Regions from separate parts of the Shewanella rhizosphaerae genome, predicted to be linked through region 1. Evidence: predicted binding sites of a transcription regulator. Region 1 holds the regulator's gene; each other region holds the start of a gene.
The links. The regulator LexA, encoded in region 1, represses DNA repair genes until DNA is damaged. The targets are predictions, from matches to a motif close to TACTGTATNNNNATACAGTA.

Region 1 (7,342 bases):
CCACTCGCTAGCAGACAAAAGCCAGGCATCAGCCTGGCTTTTCACTATTTAATCTCAAGCAGCAACCTACTAGGATGCGGGCAACATGGCCGCGACCCGCTCTCGCAGCAGATGGCGGTTAGCCTCTGTGCCCGACACCACATCATCCAGATCAACCGAGATCTTAGACCAGAAGCGCTTTGGCCTGGTACTCAGGGCATGGCCATCCTTGTGGCTGAAATAGGAACCCCAGAGGCCGTTGAGGGCCATAGGGATAACAGGCACGGGGTCGCGAGTGAGGATCTTGTCGATACCGGGACGGAACTCGCCCAGCTCACCGTTAGGCGTCAGACGCCCCTCGGGGAAGATACACACCAGCTCGCCATCGGCCAGCGCCTGATGGATAGACTCGAACGCCTGGTTATAGGTCGCCTCACTCTGACGCGGTGAACATATGGGGATCACCCCCGCATGGCGAAACAGATACTTGAGCAGCGGCATCTCGCTGATAGATTTATCCATCACGAAACGGATCGGACGGGTCGAGGCGCCCATGATGATCAAGGCATCCACATAGCTCACATGGTTGCACACTATGATGCCGGCACCTTCGCTAGGCAGCTTGTCTCGGCCGATCACCGTAACGCGATACAGGATATGGCTCAGCAGGTAACTGACAAATCTCTGGGTAAACTCGGGCACCTGACTATAGACATAGAGGGCGACGACGGCATTGAGCAGCGCCAGCAATAGGAAGAGCTCTGTGATCTGCCAGCCAAACACCTCTAGCAGCAAGATAGACATGACCGCCGAGACCACCATGAACAGGGCATTCATGATATTGTTCGCGGCAATCGCCTGAGCACACTCGCCCCTGTCGGCGCGCGACTGAATAAAGGCGTACAGGGGCACGATAAACAGGCCACCGCTCACCCCCACCATAAACAGGGCAAACATCACCCGATAGTGCTGTGACTCGGCGATAAAGCTGCTAAAGCTATAGATGGTCTCAGCCTGGGCGGGCAACTCGGGTAGCGACCACAACAGATCCACACCAAACAGAGTTAGCCCAGCCACGCCGAAGGGCAGCAGCCCCAGCTCCACATGGCCGAAGGAGAAGCGCTCACACAGGAAGGAGCCTGCCGCAATCCCGATAGAGAAGAGCGCCAACAAGAGTGAGACCACGGTGGCATCGGCGTGCAAATGCAGCTTGGCAAAGTTGGGGAACTGGGTCAGATAGGTCGCCCCGAGGAACCAGAACCAGCTGATCGCTAAGATGGCCATCCAGATACTCGGCGTCTTCCTCACCTTGGCGATGCTGCGCCAGGTGCCAGACAGAGGCGCGAAACGTATCTTAGTAACATTTCCCTGTGGCGGCATGGCAGGGATCGCGCGGCTGGCCAGATAGCCCGCAACGGCCAGCACAAACACGGTCGCCGCGGTAGCTATAATGCCCTTGTCGCTGGCCACCAGAAGCCCGGCACTGAGTGTGCCTATCAAGATCGACAAGAAGGTGCCCATCTCCACCCAGGCATTGCCCGTCACCAGCTCATCTTCCGCCAAAGCCTGAGGCAACAGCGAGTATTTGACCGGCCCAAAATAGGCCGACTGGCTACCGGTTAAGAAGAGCAGCAGCAACATCATCATGTAACTCTGGGTCAAGATCGCCATGGCGGCGCAGGACATGATCACCAACTCAAGCTGCTTTAAGCGTCTGATCAATTTGGCTTTATCCATATTATCTGCCACCACACCAGCGTGGGCTGAAAACAGGAAGAAAGGCAGGATAAACACGCCTGCGGCGAGGTTAACAAACAGGTTGACGCTGATGGGCAGGCTCTCTATCTGGCTGTAGGTCACCATCAGCAGCAGCACATTCTTGTAGATATTATCGTTGAGCGCGCCCAGACACTGGGTCGCAAAATAGGGGAAAAACCGCTTGGTTAACAACATAACGCCTCCTTGTGATAACCCAATCCTTTAAGTTGTACCGCTAGATGATGACTAATGGCCTGCTCAATACCGATCCCTGGGGCAAAGAGCTTGTCGTCCAGCGCCAGACTCACCAAACCATGGACGCCGCCCCACAGGGCGCGGCTCGCCAGTAATAGTTGCTCGGCAGAAAGCTCGGGCAGCAGACGCGCCAAGCAAGACTCAATCAGGCCGAACAGCTGCGCGATTAGCTGGGCATGGTGATCGCTCAGCCCCTGCTCCTCCGTCGCCTTAAGCTCGAAGATCAGCTGAAACGCCCTTGGCTGCGCGAAGGCAAATTGCTGATAGGCCGCGGCCATCGCCTCAAGCTGACTCGACTCAGACGCTTGGCTTTGAGCGGCAGGTGCTTGAGAGGCATTTGCTTGAGATATTTGGGCTTTAGCAGCCAGGTGCCGATACAGCTCGTCCAGGGTCTGCTCTGCAACCGCCAGCAGCAAGCCCTGATAGCTGCCGAAGAGATTCACCAGGGTGCTGGGCACATAACCTATGGCCGCCGCGACCTTGCGCAGGCTCAGGCTATCGAGCGGCTCGACCTCCAGGTGGCGCAGCACCGCAGTGGTCGCCATCGCCCGGATCTCATCATGAGTATGTTCTTTGCGTCTTGCCATCTCGGCTCCATCGCGCTGTCAATTTGTGCACAAGTTACCAGCAAGCAAAATAAAAAACAATGTTCACAATAAGATTATTTTTCACCGGGTAGATGAAAATTAGGATTTTATCGCTGGAGTATCATGAGGATCCTGTCTTCGCCCGGGCCGAAATAATCGGCTTCCAGCCCCTGGTCGACAAAGCCCAGCTTGGCATAGAGGTGTCTGGCGGGGTTATCCGGCGCTACCGTGAGTTTTACCTGGGTCACGTTACCTGGCAGCGCACTCAGAGACTCGGTGATCAGGCGCCTGCCTATACCCCGACCCTGAGCGGCATCGTCGACGGCCACAGAGAGGATCCAGGCGCAGTCGGCCTGTTCACTCCTAGCCAGCAAGATGTAACCGAGCAGGCGTTCAGCGTTATCGCAGGCGACAAGCAGCCCGCTCGGCCAGCAATCGAAGCTCTGACGAAAGAAAAAATCCGGGTAGGCATGGTCGCCAAAGAGCCCCTGCTCGAGACGATAGATCGCCGGCAGCTGAGTCTTACAAGCCGCCTCGACACTGATAAGATTAGGATTATTCACCGGTTAACAGCTCATCCCATGGCAGGTGAGTCGAGCCCACGACGATGAAGTTGGGGTTCTCCAGTGATTCACGCTCGTTGTAGCTCAGCGGCTGCAGCTCGAGATCCATTACCTGGCCGCCGGCCTCTTCGATGATGATCTGCGCCGCACCTGTGTCCCACTCGCCGGTTGGGCCGATGCGCACATAGCAGTCGGCGCGGCCCTCTGCCACCAGGCAGCTCTTTAGCGCCGCACCGCCAAGCACCACGAGTTCACAATGCTTAGGATGATTGAAGAGCTTCAACACAGATTGAGGATCCTGACGGCGGCTCACCGCCAGACGCAGGCAGGGCTCATCGTCTTTGGTCAGCTGCTTGCTGGCGATACGCACCTCGCCCTTGCTGCTACGCTTGTAGGCACCCAGGCCTGCCACGGCATAGTAGACCACACCCGTCATGGGCACATAGACGATTCCCATGATGGGACGATTGTGCTCGACCAGGGCGATGATCACCGAGAAGTCGCCGCTACCGGCGATAAACTCACCCGTGCCATCGAGAGGATCTACCAACCAGTAACGCTGCCAATCGGCGCGCTCGGAGAAAGGAATATCGGCCGCTTCTTCTGAGAGGACAGGGATCTCAGGGGTAAGGCTGCTTAGCTGAGAAGAGATGATCTCATGGGCCGCGATATCGGCAGAGGTTACCGGGGTATTGTCGGATTTCACCTCTTTGTCAAAACTGCCCTCGAGGTAGATCCCTTTGATGGCCTCACCCGCCTCGATGGCAATCGAAATCGCCTGCTCAACATACTCTTCTGGCTTCATCACAACTCCAACAGCCTACATCTGGCAATGCCTAATATGATAATTCGGATTAACTACTTTAGTTTTAGATGTTTCTGTGCCAAAAACAAGGCGCTAACGCTTCGAGATTCGGAAAAATCATCTTCTAATAACAGCTCAGACCACTGGCTCAATGGCCAGCGCACCACCTCTATAGGTTCGGGCTCGTCACCCTGCAATCGACTCTCATACAGATCTTCGGCGACGAAGATCTGCATCTTGCTGGCAAAGTAGCCGGGGGCCAGGCTCAACTCCATCAGATGGGTCAACTTACGCGCACCAAAACCTATCTCTTCCTGCAGCTCACGGTTGGCCGCCTCGGCATGGGTCTCACCGGGATCCACCAGGCCCTTGGGGAAACCCAGCTCATAGCTGTGGGTGCCCGCCGCATATTCGCGTCCCAGCAATAGCTCCTCGCCATGCACAGGCACCACCATCACGGCGCCACGGGCGTTGCCCTTCATGCGCTCATACTGGCGCTCAACCTGGTTCGAAAATTTTAAATGCACCTGCTCTATCTGAAACAGACGGCTCTGGGCAACAACTTCGGCATGTAGGATCTGCGGCTTTTTGTCCGGCATGAATCTTCCTGATAAAAATGGCGTTTGCTTAACCACTCAATCTTACTATGATGGGCCTAATCCACAACTCAAACCAAGGAATTTTTTTACTCGCTTTATGTTTCCCTGGAATAAGATAGATACCGTGCTACTGGATATGGACGGCACCCTGTTGGATCTGCATTTCGACAACCATTTCTGGCTTAGCCTGGTGCCTCAGGCCTTGTGTGAACAAAGGCAGATCCCTAAGGCCGACGCCCAACAACTGGTGGAGGATGCCTACGCCAAGGTGTTCGGCACCCTGGAGTGGTATTGCCTGGAATATTGGCAACAGGAGCTGGGTTTAGACATCCTGGCTTTGCACCACACTTTGGTGGACAGGATCCAGCTGCGTCAGGACAGCATGCCCTTTCTCACCGCTCTGGCCAGACACAGCAAGCGGCGCATCTTGGTCACCAACGCCCATCCCCACAGCCTGGCGCTGAAACTCGAGCATACAGATCTGGCTAACGGGCTCGATGAGATGCTCTCGAGTCACGCCACCGGCTATCCCAAGGAACACCCGCAATTTTGGCGTCACCTGTTTAATCAGTATTCCTTGGATCCCAGCCGCTGCCTGTTTATCGACGACAGCGAGCCCATACTACAGGCAGCCAAGAAGGCTGGCGTCGGCTACCAGCTGGGGATCAAGAATCCCGACAGCCAGAAGCCTCACAAGCAGTTTACCGACTTCCCGGCCATCGACGATTACCATCATCTGCTGCTCTCCCTTGAACAGGCGCAACTTGGCTAATAAATCACACTTTAGGCGCTAATCGCTTGATGGGATTGGGAGAAAATCTGGTTAATACTTGCACTGTATAAAATACTGTATATACTGACAGGTACTGTATGGAAAGACAGGATTAATCATGAGACCCTTAACCCCGAGACAAGCCGAGATTTTAGATCTGATAAAACGCAATATTGCCGACACGGGCATGCCGCCTACCCGTGCCGAGATTGCGCGTCGACTAGGCTTTAAGAGCGCCAATGCCGCCGAGGAACACCTCAAGGCCCTGGCCAAGAAAGGCTGCATCGAAATCATGCCCGGCACCTCGCGTGGCATCAAGCTGACCCAGGAAGAAGAGCCAGAAGATCTCGGCCTGCCCCTCATAGGTCAGGTAGCCGCCGGTGAGCCCATCCTGGCCCAGGAGCATGTGGAACAACACTATCAGGTTGACCCTAGCATGTTCCGCCCCAGCGCCGACTTCTTGCTACGAGTCAGAGGTGACAGTATGAAAGATATAGGTATTCTCGAGGGCGATCTGCTGGCGGTACATAAGGTCGAACAGGCAAGAAACGGCCAGATAGTCGTGGCCCGCGTGGAAGATGATGTAACGGTAAAACGCTTCGAGAAGCGTGGCAGCACCGTCTATCTGCATGCCGAGAATGAAGAGTATTCCCCTATCGTGGTGGACCTTACCACCCAGAGCCTGAGCATCGAAGGCCTGGCCGTCGGCGTTATTCGAAATGGAGACTGGCAATGAACAACCTAATGGGCATGGCGCCACGCCATCCAGGGCTGTGGGTCGATCTCGACAGCTCACTAAAGCGCAGCGATGGCAACACTATCTCTACCACGGCAAGTTCGACCCTGGGCAAGCAGGAGCTGCAGGCCCTCACCCCGGAGCTAGCCAGACTCAGTCAGCAGGGACAATGGGTGGTGTTGATCAGCCCACCTAACATAGGCTACAAACAGATGCTGGCCGATGGCGGTGTGCGTATGGATCGCATCCTCTTGGTACACACCAAGGATGAGGTCGAAACCCTGTGGGCGATGGAAAAAGCCCTCACAAGTGGTACATCCAGTGCGGTGATCTGCTGGGCACAAACCCTGGATGCCCGTGACAGTCGTCGCCTACAGATAGTTGCCAAGAATACCCGCGCCCTGGGAGTGGTGATCGAAGATGCGAACGGTCACTTACCTGCCAACCCTTTTCCCCAAGAGGATCTCAGCGGCCAGACCTTGAGTCTGTTCAGTTCGCTACACTGATATTCCGCGCCCTACCTTTCCATACAGACGCCCCGCAAGGGGCGTTTTTGTGTCTGTTTTGTTTAGCAAAATAAAATAAAAGTGATCTTGATCAATATTTAAACAGCCATTAAGTTAGTAAGAGATATCAACGATTATTTGTTATATCGCACAATTTGGTTGTCGGCTTGAGCGGCGAAAATGAACCTGTAATACCTCGCCCACGGAAGCTGAAATTGGTCTGATATATTCAGCCGTAAGTGCAAGCGTGGTCACCACCAGCAGAACAAGAGATTCACCACCGACGCACTTTGAAGTCATCGTTGCTTTTTTGGGAACTGAAGAGTTTGCATAGAGCCGAGACATACTGTGTGGCTCTTCTTTGTAGTTGCCTTCGCAATTGACAGAGGAGAAGTCTAGTGAAGCAAGTGTTGTGTTGTTTGCTGGCGTTGCTATTTACGCCCACCATACTCGCAGCAGATATGCCCCTGAACATGACATCAGGGGTCACAGAGATCAGCAATAAGGTGTTTAGCCTTCATATGACGATTCTCTATATCTGTTGTGCCATAGGCCTAGTCGTCTTTGGGGTGATGATCTACGCCATCATCAACCATAGGCGCTCTAAGGGTGCCGTCGCGGCAAACTTTCATGAGAGCACTAAGGTAGAGATCGCCTGGACGCTCGTTCCCTTTGTCATCTTGATCCTCATGGCAATCCCGGCCACCAAGACCCTCATCGCCATGGAAGATCCCAGCAATGCCGATCTCACCATCAAGATCACTGGCTCCCAATGGAAATGG
Region 2 (7,342 bases), 2.3 Mb from region 1:
GCCCGGAGAGTGGAAGCTGTTCGCCCGGGGTGAGCTTGTTTTAACTCAAGAAGGCTGAAGCCAAGAGAGCTTAGGTTAAAAGGGCTTAAGTTAAAGGGCTTAAGCTAAAGGGCTTAAGCCAAGCATACGACTAGTTGTAAACCTTGGAAAAAGAGAAGGGGCCTAAGGCCCCTTTTTAATGCTGATGTTGGTAATGCTAATCTTTCGGGCAGTATGTGCGAAGGATTCAGACAAGTAACTCAGTCTATGTCTGATTGTCTATGGTTGACTGTCATGGCCGATTTTTTAATGGTTGGCTTTCTACGGCTGACTTTCTACGGCTGACTTTCTATGGGTGAGATTGGTTTTGTCTATCTACGAGGGCCTTGGTCTGTTCACCTGTCTGTTGATTCGCCGGTTTATTGGTCTGCTCGTTGGTTTGCGCCATAGTCGGCTCACTGTACTGATAATTAAGCAGGGTGATATCTAGCTGTTTGCTGCCTTTCTCGAAGTGGGTCAGCCTGATAGGCAGATAGCCGAGCTCAGGCGACATCCAGAAAAAGGTCTGGCGTTTGTCGTTGTCCCGCACCACTTCTATCTTGACCGTCTCATAGGTGCCGCTGGAGATCACCATGCGCTCCTTGCCGACCACTTTAAAGTCATACTCATCTATCTCGCCGCTCTTGAGCATCTTGTAGTGCAGCTTATTGCTGCCCTTCATGATATCTAGCCTAAACTGCAACTGAACCATCAAGGGGTCGAAGAGATCCGGGGTATAGGGAAACTTTGCCCTTTCATCCTTATAGCGGCTGTGCACCAGTTTCTGATCCAGTACATAGGCGGATTGTTCCTGATAGTCGGAGCCGGTGCCGCTGCGGTTATGGGTAAAGCGCATGGGGATAAGCTGCTCTCCCTCCTTGCTGAAGGTGCTGATGACGGTGCGTTTATCCCACAGCATCAAGAGGCTGACGTCGCTGTCGAAACGATATTGGTACAAGTTGCCCTGAGGCGCCGGCAGCTGATAGCGCGCCTTACCCAGCTCTATGCTGCCGTAGTTCACCTGATACTCGGCCGTGTGGGGGGTCAAGGGGTATTCATCGGCCTGTGCGCTAAGAGCAATGGCACAGAAAGATGAAATCATGAATGCGGATTTGAATATCGACAAGGCCTTCTCCCGGTAACTATAGGTTAAAAGGGTAATGCAAACACTAGGGTCGCCAGATCCGGCTGCCACTCATACTTGGACAGCTTAACCCTACCTCGGTTCACTTCTATCGCTTCACTTCTTAATCTCTGCATCTGCTCGATAAAATGGGGACTGGTCTCGGGAAAGGCTATTTTGCCTTGGCTGTTGATCACCCTATGCCAGGGAAGCGCCAATGTATCGGGCGCCATCTTTAGGGCGCGGGAGACATAGCGCGCCCGCCCGGGTAGCCCCGCGAGATCGGCTATCTTGCCATAGGAGCTGACCTTCCCCTCGGGGATCAGGGCAATCACATGCCATATCTTGGCCATGGGTGATAACTGTGTCTGATCCACGCGTTCTCCGTTTGGGCCCTAAGGCCTCTGCTTATTTCGGTTAATGATCTATTGTTTAAGCCCAGAGTGCTTAACTCAAAGTGTTTAGCTCAATGCGCTTAATTCAGTGCGTTTAACTTAAGCACGCCTCTGTCCGGCTTAAGGCTATGTTCTGATAGTAAACCAGATTTTTTATAATTTCTAAGGTTAAAAGGAGAGTCAATCTATCCGAGAGCCTGAGCGGCGGAGAGGCGAGAGAGGCGAGAGAGGCGAGAGAGGCGAGATGAGGGAGATAGTCGCTGTAGTGCTTGGCCGCTTGGCAGTGAGTTGTCAGGGGAAAAAGAACAGACAGGTTCTTGTCGCTTGGCCTGTCTGTTCTACTCTCTGCTCGCTTGTCTGTGTGAAGCGAGGTGTATCGCTAGCCTTGCGCGCCCAAGGCGTTTGGCTGCGCCTGTGATAACGCCTGTTTGGCACCAAAGCGGTGAAACAGTACCAGGCCTATGGCGGCAAGCAGGCCGAAGCCGCCTATGATGTACCACATCAGGGCTGGCTGCCCGGCGCCCTTAGCCACTTCGGCGTAGAGGTAACCCGATAGTGGGCCCGCCAGCAGGAAGCCGATGGCCGATGAGACGAAATAGTAGCCCATAAACATCGCCTTCTTATCCTGGGGCGCGAAGCTGGCCACATATTCCTGGCTCTTAGGGGACGCCACCATCTCGCCGATAGAGAAGACTAAGATAGAGGTAAGCACCATGGCGCCGCCCATGAGGATGCCGTGGGCCAGTCCGCCCAGCGCCGTGCCCAGTGCCAGGATGAGGGTGCCGGCCACCAGTACGGGTAGTGGACTGAAGCGCTCGGCGATGCGGCTCACCATCACCTGCATCAGCACGATCGAGAGAAAGTTCAAGCCGATAAGGTACTCGGGGTTCACCTGACGATACTGCTGGGCGAACTGCTGGCTATATTGACTCGCCAGCTCTGGGCTTTGTGCGATGGCGCCAAGGGCTGTGCCCAGCTCCTCCTTTGGGATCATTACCTTGGCATGGACCAAGTCGAAGTAGGCCTCTGACAGGCTCAGGCTTCCTGCGGTGTAGGCTTTTGCCGCGTTCAGTAGCTCGTCGCTGAGCAGAGAGATATCCACGGGGGCGAAGAAGACGAGCAGTCCGGGCCAGGGGGCGAGCATGGCGACCAGATCTGAGGTATCGACAAAGTCACGGATATAGATGGGTAGGGTGATGAAGATCTGCTGGTAGACCATCCAGAAACCGGAGAGGATAAGCAGGTAGATCACGAAGGGTTTGTTGCCCAGGGCGATCTTCTGTTGATACCAGGGCAGTTGCTTATCTGACTTGGCCAGCGTGTTCCAGAGAAAATGCAGACTAAACCACACCAGATAGATGGTGAGGCACTGCTCGCCACTGATCCACTTGGCGCCGTAGGAGAGCAGGATCACTAAGGTGCCGAAAAACAGCAGGGCAAAACGGGCGTTGCCCAGCACCTCTTGGATGTCTCTCAATACCTGAGACAGCGGCTTGCCCCGCTGCTGGTGGGGATCCGTCGGCTCGCGATAGAAGAAGGTCGCCGGTATGAAGTTAATGCCTATCCAGATCGCCGACATGATGAAGACCCAGTCCCAGCTGATGGCGCGGACATAACCTGCGATGAAGGGGCCGAGGAAGCCGCCCACATTGACCATCATATAGAAGATGCCAAAACCCAGGCCGCGGTTGGTGTGATCTGTGGTGCGTGCCACAGTGCCCGTCACCACAGGTTTAAAGCAGGCCGCGCCTATGGCGACCCCCATGAAGGCGATGAAGAAGCCGCTAAAGCTGCTCACCTGTCCCAGGAGGAAATAGCTGGGACACATGATGGCGTAGGCGATCAGGAACATCTTACGGTAGCCATAGCGATCGGCCAGTGCGCCGGTAAGTACGGGAAACAGGTAGAGAAAGAAGGGGATCATCCCCTGCAACAGACCACGCTCCTGTTCGCTAAAGCCTAAGCCGCCTTGATGGGCGGGAGAGGTCATGTAGAGGGAGGAGAGGGTAAAAAAGCCATACCAGGCGAGACGCTCGAAGATCTCCATGGTATTGGCCACATAAAAGGTACTGGGCAATGGGGTACGTGTAGGGGTCGTCATTATTACTCTCGTATATTGTATACATTTGTTTAATTATGCTATCGGCTTGAGCGATGAAATACAAGTCGGCGGCATGGCCTGGCCTGAAGAGAAAACCCGATTGCGGTTGCCTTTAATGTGATTTCGGTCATAATGGCGCCACTTTATATGCCTAATTTGATTAACCAGAACCTGAGACTATGCCTGTACTCGATATATTGACCATTCCCGATGAGCGCCTGAAACGTAAGGCCAAGCCCGTAGAAGACATTGCCGCCGTGCAAGGTTTTATCGATGATCTGATCGAAACCATGTACCACACAGACGATGGCATAGGGCTCGCCGCTACTCAGGTGGGCAGCGAACACGCCATCTTAGTGATCGATCTGTCTGAGGATCGCGATCACCCCTTGGTGGTGATCAACCCTGAGTTCGTCGAGCGTTCGGGTGAGATCGTCGGCGAGGAGGGTTGTCTCTCAATTCCTGGCTACCGCGCCAAGGTGACACGTTTCGAGAAGGTGAAGGTCAAGGCGCTTAACCGTCAGGGGGAGGCTTTTGAGATCGAGAGCGATGACTTCCTAGCAATCGTCCTGCAACACGAGATGGATCATCTCGATGGCAAGGTCTTTATCGAGCATTTGTCGCCCCTCAAGCAGCAGATAGCGCTCAAGAAGGTAAAGAAATATCGCTAATCGATAGCGATAGCCGATAACCCATAACCGATAAAACCACCCTAGGGTGGTTTTTTTGTGTCTGTCTGCCGCTTACCGGCTCGATGCTTTGGGGTGATTTTCTACTCCAATCTCAGGTTTCTCTGCTTGCGATCTGTCAATTTATAAATATACTGTATTTATATACAGTATATGTGCGATATTTATGTTGAGTGTTGCTCGGACGTCAAGCATGGCGATAGCTTAAGTCAGGTCTAAGCCTATAGTCCGATTTCCGAGGGGGCGCTTAACCGAACCGAATGAAAGCGGGTGCATTATGGCCTTGGCAGATCTTCAACTTGAACGTTTACTCCAGCGCAGCGATCTCTGGCGCGGCGATGTCTATCATCCCCAGCAAATGGGGCTGGACAGCGGCTATCCCGAGCTTAATCGCCATCTGGGACAGAGAGGCTGGCCCAGTCAGGGGCTGTGTGAGATCTTCTGCTCCAGCGAAGGGATCGGCGAGTTGAGCCTGGCGCTGCCTCTGATGCGCCGTCTGATCCCTAGGCAATCGAGGGAGGGAAGTGCTGCCGGGTTGGTGAGTCTGGTGGCGCCGCCTCACGTGCCTTATCCCCAGTCGCTGGCGATGCAGGAGATAGATGTCAGCCGTCTCCTGTGGGTCGATACCCAGACGCCGAAGGAGCAGCTTTGGGCGCTTGAACAGATCTTAACCAGCGGCGCCTCGCCCCTGGTCTTATGTTGGCTCGAGGGTCTCAGTGTCAGTCAGGCCAGGCGCTTGCAGCTTGCCTGCGAGAAGGGCGAGAGCCTGTGTCTCTGTTATCTGCCAAGCAAGGTCAAGGATCAGGCTCATCCCGTGCCACTGCGGATCGCCTTGCAACCCAGCACTGAAAGCAACACAGGAACCAACATAGAAACCAATACAAAAACCAGTACCGAAACCAACACAAAAATGGGCAACGATAGGCTTCTCGAGACCCAGGTGGATATTCTAAAGCGCCGTGGGGGCTGGCCGGCGCCGCGCTTCTCCTTATCCCTGCTACCTGAGTTGCTGGCCCAGAGTCTGATGCTCGATGTGACTAAACAGCAGGAGCAGGATAAGAGATTGGAAAATGAGCTGGATAAGCAGCAGAGCGGTCAGATCTTACAAGGTCCCTGGAGTGCGTAGATGTTGTGGCTGGCGGTCTATTTTCCCCACTGGTTACTCCAGTATCAAAGCTATCATCAAGGCTTGCCCCAGGGCGGCGAGCTGGCCCTTTTTGAGCGTCAGTCGAGTCAGATCCTGATCGCATCGAGTGCTGCGGCTAAGCTGGGCGTGGAGCCGGGGCAGAGCCTGGCTACCGCCCAGACGCTCAGTCCATCGCTGCAACTGCTGGCCTATGACCCCTCCTTGAGTCAGGAGGCCAGCCATTGGTTGTGCCAGTGGAGCTATGGCTACAGTGCCAGGGTCGTGCCGCCTGTCTGCCCGTTTGAACAGGCCCAGCAGCATAGGCTAAATAAGCCGAGTAAGTCACATAAAGCAAGCAAATCGAGTCGATCCTATGATGTGCCCAGTGTGACAGACACCCTGCTGCTGGAGGTGGGCTCCATGGCAAAGATCTTCGGTGGTCTGGACAGGCTCATCTGTCAATATCAGAAGAGCGCCCAAGGCTATGGCCTCGAGTGTCAATTTGCCCTGGGGGAGAATGCCTTGCTGGCTCAGTTGGGAGCCAGGTATCTGCCGCTCACAGTGCCTGTTGAAGCTGGGTGTGATGAGCATAGGAATGCGGAACCAAGCCTTGAGCCTGAAAGAGGTGTCACGGCATCTACTCATCTTGCCAAACGAGAAGTGAGAGAATCGGCAAGAGAGGAGGAAGTCCAAGGAGAAGAAACCAAAGCCCAATCGATAGATGAGCAAGCGGGGGCATCTCTGGTGAGTTTACCTCAGATCAGTCTTAAGCAGATCGCGCCTCTGCCGCTCTCTATCTTGCCACTGCCAGGGCATGTGCTGCAGTCTTGCGAGAACATGGGGCTGACTCAGGTGCAGGCGCTGCTCGCCTTGCCTCTCAAGGAGCTTGGAGAGCGCTTTGGCGAGAGTGTCTTAACCCTGCTGGCTCAGCTCAAGGGGCAGCTGCCTCAGGTGCATGAGTTTTACCAGATGCCAGAGTCCTATCGTCATAAGCTTGAATTGCTCTATGAGGTGAGTCACCTCGAAGGCTTGGCCTTTCCCCTCGGGCGCATGCTAGCAACACTATCGGCCTATCTGGTGCAGCGCCAGCAGGCGGTGCTGGCCCTGTCATTAACCTTAGTGTTTCGCGACTTGAGTCTGGCGCCACAGCGCTGCGAGATCCGTTATCCATTCGCCGAGCATAGGGGGGATGCCTTGCTGAAACTCTGCCGTGTGCAGCTAGAGAGTCTCACCCTGGCGGCGCCTGTGATCAGCCTGGCTATTCAGGCCGATACTCTGGTGCCGCTATCGGTGCAGACATCCAATTGGTGGCAGGGCGAGGGTAAGAGCGATGCCAGCATGCGCCTGCTCTCACTGCTTGAGGCGCGTCTAGGTGCGGATAAGGTTAAGGGGCTTGAGCACTGCAGTCACCATCTGCCGGAGCTGAGCTGGCAGAGCCGCTCGCTTTCTCAGAGCCGAGTTTCTCAGAGCCAAGTATCTCAAAGCCAAGTATCTCAAAGCCAAGTATCTCAAAGTCAAGTATCTCAAAGCCGCTCGGGTGCCTTGGGGGGCAAGCGATCGAATCAAGCTGTTTCTCAAAGCACTTCCCGTCAAAACACTTCTCGTCAAAACACTTCTCGTCAAAGCCTTTCTACTCGAGGCGCTTCCAGCCAAAAGTTTGAGAGCCAAGCGCTTGAGCGCCAAGCGTATGATCTGTGCGCCGAGCCGAGGGCTTGCTATCAGGGCAAGACCCGTGCGCTGAGCGAGGAGGCGACCTTATTTGCAGATCTGTTTCATGGCCTGTGTGATGGCCGCATCCGCCCCAATTGGTTACTGCGCCAGCCCGAACCGTTGGCGCCGGAGTCGGTGAGCCTGCTCAAGGGGCCGGAGCGGCTGCACAGTCCCTGGTCG
Region 3 (7,342 bases), 1.3 Mb from region 1:
CCCGCCGCCTGGGCGCGACTGCGCTGCTCGGCCATGGCCGCCTCGAAGCCAGCTTCATCGACCGTGATATCACGCTCACGGCAGACGTCAGCCGTCAAATCAACCGGGAAACCATAGGTGTCGTACAGCTTAAAGGCGGTCTCACCGTCAAGCTCCTTACCCTCTAGCTGGCTCAGGGCATTATCGAGAATACCAAGACCACGCTCCAGAGTACGAGCAAACTGCTCCTCTTCCGCCTTAAGCGCCTTTTCGACGATCGCCTGGGTCGCCACCAGCTCTTTAGCCGCATCGCCCATCACTTCGATCAGTGTAGGCACCAGCTTGTAGAAGAAGGCCTCGGTAGCCCCTAGCTTATTACCATGACGCACGGCGCGGCGGATGATGCGGCGCAATACGTAACCACGGCCCTCGTTTGATGGCATCACACCATCGGCCACCAAGAAGGCGCAAGAACGGATATGGTCGGCGACTACGCGCAGCGACTTGTTCTCCAGATCGGTCACGCCGAGGATCTCGGCGGTCTTCTTGATCAGTGACTGGAAGATATCGATCTCATAGTTTGAGTGCACACCCTGCATGATAGCGGCGATACGCTCGATGCCCATACCGGTATCGACAGAAGGCTTAGGCAGTGGATCCATGGTGCCGTCGGCTTGACGGTTATACTGCATGAAGACTATGTTCCAGATCTCGATGAAGCGGTCACCATCTTCTTCCGGTGTGCCGGGACGGCCGCCCCAGATGTGCTCGCCGTGATCGTAGAAGATCTCGGTACAAGGGCCACAAGGACCGGTATCGCCCATCTGCCAGAAGTTATCAGAGGCGAATGCGGCGCCCTTATTATCGCCGATGCGGATGATGTTCTCGGCCGCGACGCCAATCTCTTTGTTCCAGATCTCGAAGGCTTCATCGTCTGTCTCATAGACGGTGACACACAGGCGCTCTTTTGGCAGCTTGAGTTCTTCGGTCAGGAAGGTCCAGGCGAAGCGAATCGCATCTTGCTTGAAATAATCACCGAAGCTGAAGTTACCCAGCATTTCGAAGAAGGTGTGGTGACGTGCGGTGTAACCGACATTATCCAGGTCGTTGTGCTTACCACCGGCGCGCACGCAGCGCTGTGCCGTGGTGGCGCGGCTGTAGTCGCGCTTGTCTTCCCCAAGGAAAACATCTTTAAATTGGTTCATCCCTGCGTTGGTAAATAGCAAGGTGGGATCATTGCCAGGTACCAGTGAACTGCTGTCCACAACCTGGTGACCGTTTCTGCGGAAAAACTCCAAGAAAGCACTTCTCAGCGCTGCAGTGGTTTGATACATGAAATCATCCTGAATTTGATTATTTTAGCGATGAAAGCAAAAGGCTCACCGACGATGCTCAGTTAGCCCAGCATTATAAGCAGTCTATAGATGAACAACCAGAGGTTTAGCCGAGGATCCCCAAAGAAAGCCTAAAAAGGCTAAGTTTCCATTGGGTCTTATAGCGGTAGCGCGCGGAAGAAGATAAAGCGAAATCAGGATAGTGGACTAGAACCCAGCATAAGCCCGAATATAGACGCGGTATTAATCTAAGTCTGGGTCGACCTCTAAGGCATAGGCGACCTGATCGAAGCCAAAGCCTTGGGAGAGAAGATAACGCACTCGTTTGGCGCGCTCTTTCTGATCTTGGATGGGGCCGCTAGTGGCATATTTCTTAGCAGCCTTCTGTCTTGCTAGCTCGAACCAGTCGCAGTCACTCTGATTGAGGCTAGACTCGATAATCTCTTTGGTCAGCCCCTTTTGGGACATAGATTGGCGTATCTTATTCTGACCATGGCCTTTAGCAATATGAGAGCGCAACAAGAGCCCGGCAAACCTGGCATCATCGAGATATCCTTGGCTTTCACATTGACCAAGAACAGCCTCTATCTCACCGTCAGCAAAGCCTTTCTGGTTCAGCTTACTCTTTATCTGATAGCGGGAATAATCGCGGCGAGCCAGCAGGCCCACCGCGACTTGCATCGCCGACATCGTCATTGAGAAACCATAGTCATTACAAAGCCAGAGCCATTACGAAACCTAGCCATTACAAAGCCAGAGTCTTAAGGAAAGGCTTAGTTGACTCGGCGAGCTTAAAATACTTCACCGGTTTCCAGGTCGACGTTCTCATCGCCTGTGGCCGACTGAGCCACCGCTTGACCACCGCCCAGCAACATGGCGCGTAACGCCTGGTCGATTTCGGCGCCAATCTCTGGGTTCTCTACCAGGTATTTACCGGCATTGGCACGGCCCTGGCCAATCTTGTCACCCTTGTAGCTATACCAGGCGCCTGACTTTTCAATCAGCTTGTGCATCACGCCAAGGTCTACCAACTCACCGGTACGGTTAATACCTTCACCATAAAGGATCTGGAACTCTGCCTGTTTGAATGGCGCGGCAATCTTGTTCTTCACCACCTTAACGCGAGTCTCGTTACCAATGACCTCTTCACGGTCCTTGATGGCGCCGGTGCGACGAATATCCAGACGAACAGAGGCGTAGAACTTAAGCGCGTTACCACCGGTAGTGGTCTCAGGGTTACCGAACATCACGCCTATCTTCATACGGATCTGGTTGATGAAGATCAGCAAGGTGTTAGATTGCTTCAGGTTACCCGCTAGCTTACGCATCGCCTGACTCATCATACGCGCCGCAAGACCCATGTGAGAATCACCGATCTCACCCTCAATTTCCGCCTTAGGCGTCAGGGCGGCAACCGAGTCGACGATGATCACGTCGACGGCACCAGAGCGAGTCAGAGCGTCACAGATCTCAAGCGCCTGCTCACCGGTATCTGGCTGAGAACACAGCAGGTTATCGATATCCACACCGAGTTTTTGTGCATAGATAGGATCCAGCGCGTGCTCGGCGTCGATGAATGCACAAACCTTACCTTCACGCTGGGCAGCAGCAATCACTTCCAGTGTCAGAGTGGTCTTACCCGAAGATTCAGGGCCATAGATCTCAACGATACGCCCCAGTGGCAGACCGCCTGCACCCAATGCAACGTCAAGCGACAGAGAACCCGTTGAGATAGTCTCAACATCCATAGAGCGGTTTTCACCTAGCTTCATGATAGAGCCTTTACCAAACTGCTTCTCAATCTGGCCAAGGACCGCGCTCAGGGCTTTCTCTTTATTCGCATCAATCTTCATTCTGCTTTCCTCTCAATCACAGACGCTGCGCTGTGGGGTATCCGTTAAGTTAAAGCCCGCAGACGGTTTCTGCATCGCTTTAGGCTGTCTCAATATGCAACCTAGTATACTGTACAATCATACAGTATCAAGTACTGTATGCGATTATTTTTATCCGGCCTTAACCAAAGCCGGTCAAATTTTCCCGGGCGCATTAGCACTAAATTTATCCAAACAGGCAGGATAAATGCGCAACCGCCATCAATTTATTGTTAGTATTGTGGCCATTCATTCTGTGCTAGCCGAAGGGCTATGACAGACATTTTTGTAGCAGGATACCTTGGTTAATTCATGAACGCCGTCGATACTCAACATCTTGAAAAGCACACCCCCATGATGCGTCAATACCTGACGCTGAAAGCCGAAACACCCGATATGTTGCTTTTTTATCGTATGGGAGATTTTTACGAGCTCTTCTACGACGATGCTAAGCGGGCCTCAGAGCTGCTGGGGATCTCCCTGACCGCTCGCGGCAAGAGTGGCGGCGATCCTATCCCCATGGCAGGCATCCCCTACCATGCGGTAGAAGGCTATCTTGCTAAGCTTGTGCAGCTCAGGGTATCTGTGGCTATCTGCGAGCAGATAGGCGATCCCGCCACGACCAAGGGGCCGGTAGAACGTAAGATTGTCCGCATCGTCACCCCGGGGACACTCACTGATGAGGCCCTGCTGCAGGAGCGGCAAGACAACCTGCTGGCCGCCGTCTATCACGGCAAGGTGGGTTTTGGTTACGCGACCCTGGATGTCTCATCCGGACGCTTCGTGGTCACCGAACTGGCCAGCAAAGAGGCGCTGGAAGCCGAGCTGCAACGCACCAATCCCGCAGAGCTGCTCTACAGCGAAGATTTCAGCGAGCCAGCTTTGATCGCCTCACTGTCGGGTAAGCGTCGCCGTCCCGAATGGGAGTTCGACTACGACACCAGCTATAAGCTACTGCTGGAACAGTTCGGCACCAAAGATCTCTATGGCTTTGGCCTGGGAGAAGTCAGGCTATCGCTACAGGCGGCCGGCTGTCTTATCCAGTATGTGAAAGATACCCAGCGGACCGCCCTGCCCCATATCAACGCTATCACCCGCTTCAATCAGTGCGACAGCATAGTGCTGGACGCTGCCACCCGTAAGAATCTGGAGCTGACCCGTAACCTGCAAGGCGGCAGCGACAACACCCTGGCCTCGGTACTGGATAACACGGCAACTCCCATGGGCAGCCGTATGTTGCAGCGCTGGATCCACGAGCCGCTGCGCAACCACAACATCATCCGCGCCCGTCATGATGCCATAGACGAGCTGCTGGACAATGGCTATCACGAGAGTCTACATGAGCAGCTAAAAGCCCTGGGCGACATAGAGCGTATTACCGCGCGTTTGGCCATCCGCAGCGCCCGCCCCCGTGACTTTGCCCGCCTGCGTCAGGCACTAGCCCTATTGCCAGAAATACAGCAACAGCTAGCCGATTGTCACAGCGCACATCTACGTACCCTGTCGCAATCTATCGGCGAGTTTCCCGAAGAGCATGCCCTTCTAAGCCGCGCCATCGTCGACAACCCGCCCATGCTGATCCGCGACGGTGGAGTGATTAAAGAGGGCTATCATGCAGAGCTGGATGAGTGGCGCAAACTCAGCCAGGGGGCAACCGACTACCTCGCCGAGCTGGAAGCTCGGGAGAAGGCTGCCACCGGCGCCTCGACCCTCAAGGTGGGCTACAACCGGGTGCACGGCTACTACATAGAGGTAAGCCGCCGCGAGTCGGATCTGGTGCCTATGAGCTACCAGCGCAGACAAACCCTTAAGAACACCGAGCGTTACATCGTCGCCGAGCTTAAAGAGCATGAGGAGAAGGTACTGTCCAGTCAGGGCAAGGCGCTGGCGTTAGAGAAACAGCTGTGGGAAGAACTGTTCGATCTATTAATGCCGCGCCTGCACGAGCTACAGGCCTTCGCCCGCGCCGCCGCGGAGCTTGATGTGATCACCAACTTCGCCGAGCGCGCCGAGCAGCTTGACTATCACAGACCAGAACTCACGGCCCAGAGCGGCATACATATCGAGGCGGGAAGACACCCAGTGGTCGAGCGCGTCAGTCAGACGCCGTTTATTGCCAACCCTGTCAGCCTCAACCCGGCAAGGCGCATGCTGATCGTTACCGGTCCTAACATGGGTGGTAAGTCGACCTATATGCGTCAGGTGGCTCTGATCACCCTTATGGCCCATATAGGTAGCTTCGTGCCGGCCCAGAAAGCCGCCATCGGCCCTGTGGATCGCATCTTTACCCGTATTGGCGCGGCGGACGATCTCGCCTCCGGCCGCTCGACCTTCATGGTGGAGATGACGGAAACCGCCAACATACTGCATAACGCGACGCCCGAGAGCCTGGTATTGATGGATGAGATTGGCCGTGGCACCTCGACCTATGATGGCTTATCCCTGGCCTGGTCCGCCGCTGAGCATCTGGCGCAGAACTTAAAGTCTATGACATTGTTTGCCACCCACTATTTTGAGCTAACCCAGCTGCCGGATCAGATGGAAAATGTGGCCAACGTGCACCTCGACGCCATAGAGCATGACGACACCATCGCCTTCATGCACGCGGTGCAGGAAGGTGCGGCGAGTAAGAGTTATGGCCTTCAAGTCGCGGCGCTGGCTGGTGTTCCGGCCAAGGTGGTGCAGGCAGCCAAGCACAAGCTGCATCATCTTGAGAGCCGGGATAGAGAGGAGGGGCTCCCTGAACTGAGACAGGCCCAGCTGAGCATGACCATGCCGGAGACCTCAAAGGCGCTGGACAGGTTAGATACCATAGATCCCGACAGCCTGACGCCGAGACAGGCGCTGGATCTTCTCTATGAGCTCAAGCAGCTACGCTAAACTTTTGAGCACTTAAAAGTAGCTAGAGCTAAAGCGAGTTACAAAATCTAGACAGCAAAAAAGCGCCCCCTTTGGGATGCGCTTTTTTTAATTCTGGGGTCGGCCCTTCAAGACACAGGTTTACACCTTAAGGTAACCACCGCTTGTTTCTCCATAAGACGCTAGCATTGCTTATCCACCTTTCAGTCTCTATCGACCGCTCACAAAGGCGATAACAAGAAAGCCGCGGTAACCCTTTAGCCTACACCCCGATACACTTTTACACTCTGAAGATAGCTTCTACCGATAGTCCTTGAGCACTGAGCAGATCTCTAAGCCGCTTCAGGGCTTCCACCTGGATCTGGCGTACTCTCTCTCGGGTGAGACCTATCTCTTTACCGACATTTTCCAGGGTCGATGGCTCATAGCCAAGCAGACCGAAACGACGGGCAAGTACTTCTCTCTGCTTACTGTTCAGCTCGTCGAGCCAGCGCACAACAGACTTAGACATATCGTCGTCTTGCACCTTGTAATCCGGGCCTACACAATCGTCATCGGCTAATACATCTAGCAGCGCCTTGTCGTTGTCGCCACCCAGTGGGGTATCGACCGAAGTGATACGCTCGTTAAGCTTGAGCATCTTACTGACATCGCTACTTGGCAGGTCTAACTGCTCGGCGATCTCTTCTGCGGTTGGCTCATGATCTAGCTTGTGCGCGAGTTCCCTGGCGGTACGAAGGTAAACATTCAGCTCCTTCACCACATGAATAGGCAGGCGAATGGTACGGGTTTGGTTCATGATGGCACGTTCTATGGTCTGGCGGATCCACCAAGTGGCATAGGTTGAGAAACGGAAGCCGCGTTCGGGATCGAACTTTTCGACGGCACGGATCAAACCTAAGTTACCTTCTTCAATCAGATCCAGTAAGGCTAAACCACGATTGTTATAACGACGTGCAATTTTTACGACGAGTCTGAGATTACTCTCAATCATACGGTTGCGAGATTTTTCACAGCCTTTTAGGGCCTTACGTGAGAAATAAACCTCCTCTTCCGCACTCAATAGGGGGGAAAATCCAATTTCACTTAAATACAGCTGAGTGGCATCTAAGTTCTTTTGTAAGTCATCTTGTACTTGCTGTTCTAGTTCTGCGTCTTTCAAAACCTCCTTGCTGTTGGTCACTGATAGATCAGACTCATTCTTAGACAAGTCCACTAAGGGCTCCGCCACGGCGGTAGATTGTTTACGACCCATAATATACTCTCCCAAATTTTACATGCTAATTTACTGCACTTTAC

Region 2: a site for LexA is predicted at 4,459-4,478, ahead of imuA (translesion DNA synthesis-associated protein ImuA). Genes of this name have one in related genera too.
Region 3: a site for LexA is predicted at 3,274-3,293, ahead of recA (recombinase RecA). Genes of this name have one in related genera too.

Annotation. Positions count from the first base shown of each region.
Region 1 covers NZ_CP080420.1:136,423-143,764, reverse strand. The annotation lists gene mnmH (tRNA 2-selenouridine(34) synthase MnmH) at 1-11, shown strand, start outside; gene K0I63_RS00670 (MFS transporter) at 70-1,932, opposite strand; gene K0I63_RS00665 (TetR/AcrR family transcriptional regulator) at 1,923-2,579, opposite strand; gene K0I63_RS00660 (GNAT family N-acetyltransferase) at 2,687-3,142, opposite strand; gene cysQ (3'(2'),5'-bisphosphate nucleotidase CysQ) at 3,135-3,947, opposite strand; gene nudE (ADP compounds hydrolase NudE) at 4,001-4,546, opposite strand; gene yrfG (GMP/IMP nucleotidase) at 4,644-5,318, shown strand; gene lexA (transcriptional repressor LexA) at 5,437-6,054, shown strand; gene K0I63_RS00635 (cell division inhibitor SulA) at 6,051-6,560, shown strand; gene coxB (cytochrome c oxidase subunit II) at 6,959-7,342, shown strand, end outside.
Region 2 covers NZ_CP080420.1:2,439,399-2,446,740, reverse strand. The annotation lists gene K0I63_RS10930 (class II glutamine amidotransferase) at 1-58, shown strand, start outside; gene K0I63_RS10925 (DUF3108 domain-containing protein) at 329-1,120, opposite strand; gene K0I63_RS10920 (MGMT family protein) at 1,168-1,494, opposite strand; gene K0I63_RS10915 (MFS transporter) at 1,916-3,637, opposite strand; gene def (peptide deformylase) at 3,817-4,308, shown strand; gene imuA (translesion DNA synthesis-associated protein ImuA) at 4,604-5,452, shown strand; gene K0I63_RS10900 (Y-family DNA polymerase) at 5,453-7,342, shown strand, end outside.
Region 3 covers NZ_CP080420.1:1,388,909-1,396,250, reverse strand. The annotation lists gene alaS (alanine--tRNA ligase) at 1-1,313, opposite strand, end outside; gene recX (recombination regulator RecX) at 1,557-2,009, opposite strand; gene recA (recombinase RecA) at 2,105-3,166, opposite strand; gene mutS (DNA mismatch repair protein MutS) at 3,497-6,064, shown strand; gene rpoS (RNA polymerase sigma factor RpoS) at 6,324-7,298, opposite strand.